2 regions of the Vreelandella lionensis genome follow, and region 2 is predicted to be linked to the other one. Evidence: predicted binding sites of a transcription regulator. Region 2 holds the regulator's gene; the other holds the start of a gene.
The links. Region 2 encodes sigma-54, which starts transcription at its own class of promoters, with help from an activator protein. Its sites were predicted from a motif close to TGGCACNNNNNTTGCTNT; they were not measured.
Positions count from the first base shown of each region.

Region 1: the regulator sigma-54 is predicted to act here: its motif matches at 2,084-2,101, upstream of glnA (glutamate--ammonia ligase).

Region 1 is NZ_JBITWC010000008.1:6,578-10,937, reverse strand. It holds gene ACIGG6_RS06360 (acyltransferase family protein) at 87-1,112, shown strand; gene ACIGG6_RS06355 (glycosyltransferase family A protein) at 1,166-1,789, opposite strand; gene glnA (glutamate--ammonia ligase) at 2,345-3,751, shown strand; gene ACIGG6_RS06345 (DUF4124 domain-containing protein) at 3,871-4,360, shown strand, end outside.
Region 2 is NZ_JBITWC010000022.1:59,518-63,877, reverse strand. It holds gene rapZ (RNase adapter RapZ) at 1-563, opposite strand, end outside; gene ptsN (PTS IIA-like nitrogen regulatory protein PtsN) at 629-1,096, opposite strand; gene hpf (ribosome hibernation-promoting factor, HPF/YfiA family) at 1,101-1,409, opposite strand; gene ACIGG6_RS13975 (RNA polymerase factor sigma-54) at 1,507-2,922, opposite strand; gene lptB (LPS export ABC transporter ATP-binding protein) at 3,028-3,786, opposite strand; gene lptA (lipopolysaccharide transport periplasmic protein LptA) at 3,798-4,301, opposite strand; gene lptC (LPS export ABC transporter periplasmic protein LptC) at 4,310-4,360, opposite strand, start outside.

The DNA of each region.
Region 1 (4,360 bases), on a different contig from region 2:
TACGAACGTTTAAGAGGTCGGACAACGCTGTAAGCCGGGATGTTCATTCACATGAGCTTAGCAGCGGTGACTTGGCGGGAGGGTAAATGCAGAAAGTCGAGGAGATTTACTGGCTGCGTGCATACGGCTGTGTGGCCGTTTTTTTGTTTCACTGGTTAGATCATATTAACCAGCGGGTAGATAACGTGGCGACCGACCTGATGCGTATTCCACTGGTGCTGGGTACACCGGTGTTTCTGTTTATCTCGGTGTTTGTGTTTGCTGTCCGTTACGATAAGCAGGTGCCGCCCGGCTTTCTGCTTCAACGCGTTAAGTACGTCATGCTGCCTTATTTGGCCTACGGGTTGATCTACTCTACCGCCGAGTGGTGGCGCTTAGCTGGAAGTGATAACGCTGTGGGCTTTTGGGAAAACGCAAAGGCCTATTTTATCTACGCGGGTTGGCATGGCTATTTTTTGATTATTGCCATGCAGTTTTATGCGGCCTACTGGGCGTTTACCCGTTGGCAGCTGTGGCGTATTCACCCCGTGCCGTGGCTGTGGTTGGCTTGTGTGGTGAGTATGGCGTATTGGGGCTTTGCCTACTGGTTTGAGATTGAACCCCCCGGCTATTTGCTGTGGGTTGCGCCGCTTGGCTGGGTGTATCTGTTTTTCTTAGCGCTGGTGCTGGTGCGCTACTACCCGTTAACGCCTTCAGCAACATTGAATGAGCGCCCTGTTTGGCTACAAACCCTTTCCCAACCACGCTGGCTTGCGCTGTTCGTCGGCTTGATCGTGCTGGCGACCTTTGCCCACTGGCTGGCCTTCTCTTCTAAGGAAGTGTGGGTCATTCCCTTTTTTGTGTTGTTCACACTGGCGCTTATGCGTGGCTTGAAAGGCCGTAAAGCGCCGGGGTGGGTGCGCTATATCAATGCCTACTCCTTTGGGGTTTATCTGGCACACCCGATGTTTTTTGTCATCACCGATGTGCTGGTGGGCCCTGCCACGCTGCCCGTGGTTGCGTATGGTTTGCTGCTGATATTGATAGGTAGCGTGGGGTCGGTACTGCTGAATAAAGCGGTGAATACCACTACCCTGGGGGCAATGCTTTTTGGCAAACGGCTGAAGGTATAAACGGCCGAGAAATAGCGCGGGCGAAAATCGTTATCAGGATAAAGCGGGCGTGCTTAGGAGGAGGGGGGCGGCAAGCGGGAAGAGGGGTAGTGGGTGCCGCGTCTAGTTGGCGAACCCCGCGCAAGGCCTAAGGCTTCACCGCTGATGGTTTTTAATCGCGTTGGGCAAGCGTACAGGCGCTGTAAGAAGTCCTGCAGTGCTGGCGCTTCAAGCTCGGGGTCAAACCCGCCTAAGCGCTCAAACCATGTTCGGCGAATGGCGACGTAGGGCGGCACCGCTGTGGACGCACCAAAAAAGCGCTGCAGCAGGCGTTCAGATAATCGAGGAGTGGTAGCGCTAATCAAGAGCGCGTCTAGCGCTAGGGTGTGTAGCTGTGGGTAGAGTAGGTACCACAGCTGTGCTGCCAGGGGCTGTTTATCCAGCGCAATCATCACCCATTCCGCTTGGCTCACATAGGCTGCCCGGTTGATCCGTGCGCCTAGCGTTTGCGAGGGCGTGATTAAGCAGTGCACATGGTAGCGCTGCTCAATGGACGATAGCCGCTCATCTACCTGATTGCACGTCACAATAATTGGCACCACATGCTCTGCAAGGCCCGACTCTCGGATGGAACGTAGGTGTCGCGGTAGCAAGGCTCCTGTCACTGTTGCGTCAACGATAAAGCAAACCGTACTCATGTAAGCGGCTTCCTTTGTTATGAAACCTGTCTGAATGTAATTTATTGTAGATGTTGGTTTATTTGCGTAGCAAGATAAAGTTTTCTGATGGTAGCTCGCTAGGCGCTGGGTTTTTTGAACCAACTTGGTGCACTGATACCTTTTTATGAGCTTTTATGGTGCGCCAATAAAAAAATAATGGCGCTTTTGTGCGCAACCAAAAGGCCTTTGCTACATGAAGAGGCATCTCTTCATAGGTTTTTGTATTTTAAAAACAAAGCATTATAAATTTTTGATGCCATAATGGTGCAGAGTTGGCATGCTCTGTGCTTATACATTGTAGATAGTTTTGTCACCAGCTATTAGATCGTATGCAGAAGCCTCTCGGCATGCTACAACGATAGCCGGTCTGAAATGATCGCTGGGCGTTTTGTTATCCATCGTCAGGCAAACGTTAAGCGAACAAAAAAGACAAACGCGCCACATGCAGCTGCGTGTTGAACGATTTGTTGAATAACACTTTTATCGATAGCTTACAGTTACAAGCTTTAAGCCACGCTCATACCGGAGGACACTATGTCAGCCAAGACTCTCGCGCTAATCGAAGAACATGATGTTAAGTGGGTAGATCTGCGTTTCACCGACACGCGCGGTAAAGAGCAGCACGTCACCGTACCGGCACGCGACGTGAATGAAGAGTTTTTTGAAAACGGCCAAATGTTTGACGGCTCTTCTATTGAAGGCTGGAAAGGCATTAATGAATCCGACATGATCCTGCGTCCGGAAGACGGCACCGGCTTCCTGGACCCCTTCACCGAAGACGCTACCCTGATCCTGCGTTGCGACATCATCGAGCCTGCTACCATGCAGGGCTATGATCGCGACCCGCGCTCTATCGCTAAGCGTGCAGAAGCTTACCTGCAGTCTACCGGTCTGGGCGACACCGCCTTCTTCGGCCCAGAGCCGGAATTCTTCATCTTTGACGAAGTGCACTGGAAGTCCGATATCCAGGGCTCTATGTACAAAATCACGTCTGATGAAGGCGCTTGGGCAACTGACAACAAAGTAGAAGGCGGCAACCTGGGTCACCGTCCGCGCGTGAAAGGCGGCTACTTCCCGGTTCCTCCGGTCGATAGCTTCCACGATATCCGTGGCGCAATGTGTAACACCCTGGAAGCGATTGGCCAGACTGTGGAAGTTCACCACCACGAAGTTGCCAACGCGGGTCAGAACGAAATCGGCGTTAAATTCAACACGCTGGTGAAGAAAGCTGACGAAGTTCAGGAAATGAAGTACGTGATCCACAACGTGGCGCACGCTTACGGCAAAACCGCTACCTTCATGCCGAAGCCGCTGGTAGGCGACAACGGTTCTGGTATGCACGTACACCAGTCGTTCTGGAAAGATGGCCAAAACCAGTTCGCCGGTGACGAGTATGCGGGCCTGTCTGAAATGGCACTGTACTACATCGGTGGTGTTATCAAGCACGCTCGTGCTCTGAACGCCTTCACCAACGCTTCTACCAACTCGTACAAGCGTCTGGTACCGGGCTTCGAAGCACCGGTCATGCTGGCCTACAGTGCCCGTAACCGTTCTGCTTCTATCCGTATTCCTTACACCGCTAGCCCGAAAGGCAAGCGTGTAGAGACTCGCTTCCCTGATCCGACTGCTAACCCCTACCTGGCGTTTTCAGCGATGCTGATGGCGGGTATCGACGGTATCAAGAACAAGATCCACCCTGGCGATGCCATGGACAAGAACCTGTACGACCTGCCGCCGGAAGAAGGCAAGTCCGTACCGACCGTTGCCAACAGCCTGGACCAAGCACTGGAAGCACTCGATGCTGACCGTGCGTTCCTGACCGAAGGCGGCGTATTTACTGATGAAATGATCGATGCTTACATCGAGCTGAAGATGGAAGAAGTGGAGCGCATTCGCATGACCACTCACCCGATCGAGTTCGACATGTACTACTCTTGCTAAGAACGGTTGCTAAACACCGTTTTAACAAGAGTGCTAACATCACCCTTGCGGTGTGATTAGCCTGAAAAACCCCGCCTCGGCGGGGTTTTTTGTTGGAGCAACATAAGGGTGAGAAAGTAATGATCAGTAGATGGCGTTTGCGTCAAAAAAGTGGTTTGTCCACAGGGGCTGCGCTGCTGCTGGGCCTGTGGGTAAGCGCTGCGCAGGCTCAAACGGTGTATCGCGTGGTGGATGCGCAGGGCAACGTGACGTTTACTGACAACCCAGAGCGTGGTGGTAAAGCGATCACGCTGGCCCCGCTGCCAAGCGTGCCTACCGCTGCTCGGCCTGCTTCTCCGTCTCCCCGCGCGAAGGGGAATCCTGGCCAACCGTTTATGCCCTATGACCGCTTTGCGATTGCTAACCCAGTGGCGGGGGCCTCGCTGCGAAATAATATGACGCCGGTTGAAGTGGCGGTTTCGCCGCCGCTACGCGACGACCACCAAATTCAACTGCTCGTGAATGGCGAGCTAAGCCAATCTGCCCTGCATAGCGATGCGTTCTGGCTGGCGGGCTTGCCAGCGGGCCAACACCAGCTGCAGGCCGAACTGTTGGATAGCCAAGGGCGTA
Region 2 (4,360 bases):
CGAACATCGAAGACTAAGTCGGCATCCATGGGTACGCCGCGTTTGTAGCCAAACGACTCAAACGTCAGCGTTAGCTGATCTTTTCGCTGGTGGGCGACTTGATCAGTAATGCGGCGTCTCAGATCATGCACGGATAAGCGCGACGTATCGATCAACAAGTCAGCGAGATCGCGAATTTCAAGCAGCGTCTCTTCTTCTTTATTGATGGCCTCTTCCAACGTCATTTCGCTATCCCGGGTAAGGGGATGGCGACGGCGGGTGGCTGAGTAACGCTCCAAAAGAATGCGCGCATCCGTGGTCAGATAGATGACCTGAAAACGAATTTCTCGCTGGCGTAGTTCTTCCAGTAAAGCTGGGAGGCGTTCAAGCGCCGTAGGAAGGTTGCGCGCGTCAATGCTCACTGCTAAGTGAGTGCGCTCGCCTTGCTCACGTAGTTCATCAACTAATGAGCCCAGCAGCATGGCGGGTAAATTGTCGATAGCGTAGTAGCCAAGATCCTCTAGCGCTTGTAAGGCGATAGATTTACCGGACCCTGAACGGCCGCTAATGATCACCAGTTGCATAGCGTCTCTCTTGGCTTGCATAGGAGGAAATTATCGCTGCGTGCAGTGGCCACCGCCCATAAAGCCTAGGCGGCTTGTTCGCGAATCTTGGCGGTAATAAGTGCTAAGAGTTCGCGCTGACTATCGGCTTTACGCAACTGCTGACGCGTATGGGCGTCGTTCATAATAGTAGCCACTTGGCCAAGCAGTGCTAGGTGGGTGTCATCTGCCTCTTCTGGTACCAGCAGCACAAACACAAGATCCACCGGGTCGCCATCAATGGCGTCGAAGTCTACTGGCTCAGCAAGCTTTAAAAAGCCAGCAATGGGTGCGCTACAGTGAGGACTGCGAGCGTGGGGGATGGCAACCCCGTTGCCTATCCCCGTACTGCCTAGTCGCTCGCGGCCAATGAGGCGGCTAAACACCTCTTGGCTATCTAGGCTGGGTGTATTTTGGGCGATAAAGGTGCTGAAAAACTCCAGCACCCGTTTTTTGCTGCCCCCGGGAACGTCATAAAGCACGCGCTCCGGGGGGAGGATGGTTTCCAACGTCATTGAGTTAACGCACACCAGCGCCCTGGGCGCGAGCTTGTGCTTTTTCCTTATGTTTAACGAGTTGACGATCGATTTTGTCTGCTAGCGCATCAATAGCGGCATACATGTCGTTATCAAGCGCTTCGGCGTGAAGGTCTGCACCGGCAGCGTGCAGTGTGCAGGCTGCTTGCTGGCGCTCCTTCTCAACAGATAAGGTCACTTGCACCGTGGTAATGTTGTCGTAATGGCGTTCAACGCGTTCCAGCTTTTCGTTAACGTAGTCACGCAAGGCGTCAGTCAGTTCAACGTGATGACCAGTGATGTTTACTTGCATTGACGTGCTCCTTATCCATCGGACTGTACTTCGATTGTAACCCTTTTTACGCTATTGCAAAGCCCTTGCGTTGAGTTTGTTCATACGTACCGTTTAACTAGCGTAAACGACGGCGCTCACTTGACGAGGGAATGCCCATTGACTCCCGGTATTTTGCGACAGTACGCCGTGCAACGCTAATGCCCCCCTCTTCAAGTAGAGTCACCAAGCGGCTATCGGAGAGCGGTTTTCCTGAGGGTTCATCCTGAATCAGCTTTTTGATGCGGGCACGAATGGCTGTGCTGGAGTGGCTGTCGCCGCCGTCTTGGCCGCTTACCTGGCTTGAGAAGAAGTACTTAAGCTCGAAAACGCCCCGCGGCGTGTGAATAAATTTCTGCGTGGTCACACGGGATATGGTGGATTCGTGCATCTCTACCGCTTCAGCAATATCCGCTAAAATCAGCGGTTTCATTGCTTCTTCGCCATGCTCCAGAAAGCCAATTTGGCGTGCAATAATTTCACGCCCAACTCGTAGCAGCGTGTCATTGCGACTCGATAAGCTTTTGATCAGCCAGCGGGCTTCTTGGAGGTGCTCTTTGAGGAACTGGTTGTCTTGGCTTTTGTCTGCGCGTTTGATCAAGCTGGCGTAGTCGGGCTGTATACGCAAGCGTGGTAGTGCTTCTGGATTGAGCTCTAAATGCCAGCCTTCATTGTCATGCCGAACGACTAGGTCGGGGGTGATGTAGCTGTCGTCGGTAACGCCATAGGTGCTCCCAGGGCGTGGGTCAAGGCTGCGAATTAAACGGATGACATCGTCAAGCTGCTCGTCATCAAGGCTTAAACGGCGCTTGAGAAGCCGCATATCGTCTTTGCCTAATGCTTCCAAAAACTGGCGAACCAGCCGTTTGGCGGGCATTAGCAGCGGGGTGTCCTCGGGTAGTGAGGCGAGTTGCAGCATCAGGCATTCACGCAGGTCTCGGGCAAAGACGCCGGTGGGCTCAAATTGCTGCAAGCGCAGCAGGGTATTTTCCACTTCCCGCTGGCTTAAGCTGTCATGGCCTTGGGCTTTTAATCCTTCCCGAATGTCATTAAGCGGCTGGGTGAGATAGCCGTTGGCATCCAGCGCATCAATCAGGCTTTCCGCGATGGCGTATTCTCGCGGGCTAAAGTCTGTCATGGCCAGTTGCCATAGCAGGTGGCCATGTAGGCTTTGTCCAGCGGCTTGGCGCTCGAAGTCGGGGCCTTCACTGCTGCCACCCAGGCTGCCTATGTCTTGATAGGTATCTGACCAGTCACTGTCGACGGAGAGTTCGTTGGGGATGCTCTCGGACCACTCAGCCTCTTGAGGCTCACTGACAGCCTGCTCGCCAAACTCATCTTCTTGCTCAAGCATGGGATTGGCATCTAGCGCTTGCTGAATTTCTTGACGAAGGTCCAGCGTCGATAGCTGAAGCAGGGCGATAGCCTGCTGCAGCTGAGGTGTCATGGTCAGCTGTGTGCCGATACGCAATTGGAGAGAAGCTTTCATGACCATCTGAGAACCACTCGTTAATCAGAAAGCTCCACCCTAGAGCGAGTTATGGCTTGGTGCAAGTGCAATAAGCATGCCACTAAAAGAAATGCTTCTGCAGGTCACTGTTTAAAGGCGGAAATCGGCGCCTAAATAGACATCTCGAACCTTCTGGTTGTTGAGGATTTCCTGGGCGTTTCCACTGGCAATGATGTGACCGTCGCCAACAATGTAGGCAATATCACAAATATCCAGCGTTTCACGAACGTTATGGTCGGTGATCAATACACCAATGTGGCGTTTCTTTAACGCTCGAATGATAGTTTTAATTTCCCCAACGGAAATCGGGTCAACCCCGGCAAAAGGTTCATCCAGCAGGATAAAGGCCGGTTCGGTGGCCAAAGAGCGGGCGATTTCAACACGGCGGCGTTCGCCCCCAGAAAGACTCATGCCTAAGTTGTCGCGTATATGAGTGATGTGAAAATCTTCAAGTAGTAACTCAAGTTGTGCTTCCCGGGCGCTTCGATCAAGCTCTTTGCGTGTCTCTAAAATGGCCATAATGTTGTCGGCCACGGAGAGCTTGCGGAAGATGGAAGCTTCCTGGGGTAGGTAACCAATCCCTGCCATGGCGCGTTCATGCATAGGAGCATGAGTGAGGTCAAGGTCGTCAATGCCTACTTTGCCCGCATCCGATTTGACCAACCCCACAATCATATAAAACGAGGTGGTTTTACCTGCACCATTAGGGCCAAGTAGCCCAACCACGCTACCTTGAGTGATTTCCAGATTAATATCTTTAACCACACGGCGGCGCTTATAGCTCTTCGCTAAATGATGGGCGTAGAGCGTTTTTACTGGTGTGGGTTCTGGGGATGTTGATGCTGCCACGTGGCCACTTCCTATTGTTCGGGCTGAAGGGTCATACGAATACGCTGATTTTCACTGCCGCTAACGTCAGAGCGTGCTTGTACTACTTCTTGATCGATAAAGTACTCTAAACGTCCACCTTGGAAGTGATCTCCTTGCTGGGTCAGCTCAGCTTGGTCAATCAGCTCAACCCGGCGTTCGGAAACGTGATAAATAATCCGACGCGCCCAGCCTTCTATAGGGGTTTCTTGGTCTTCAATTTGGTTACGCAAGTAAGCACGCTCGCCCGTAGCGATGGCGCGAGACAACTCGCCAGCATCGTTACGCTGAATTTCGACACGCTCGCCGCGTAGCTGCATATTGCCTTGGCGAATGTCAACGTTACCGGTGTACACGGCTGTCCCTGCTCGTTGGTCAAGGTCTAACCGGTCGGCCTCCACATGAATAGGCGCTTGGTTTTGTGCCGCTACAGGCAGTGCAATCGTGACAAGCGGCACGGCTAGGGCAAAAAGTGCAGTGCGGATTAGAGCATTCATCGCGACTCCTAAGGGGAACGGGTGGCCGGCGGATGAACGCCGCGCACGTTGTTGGTTAA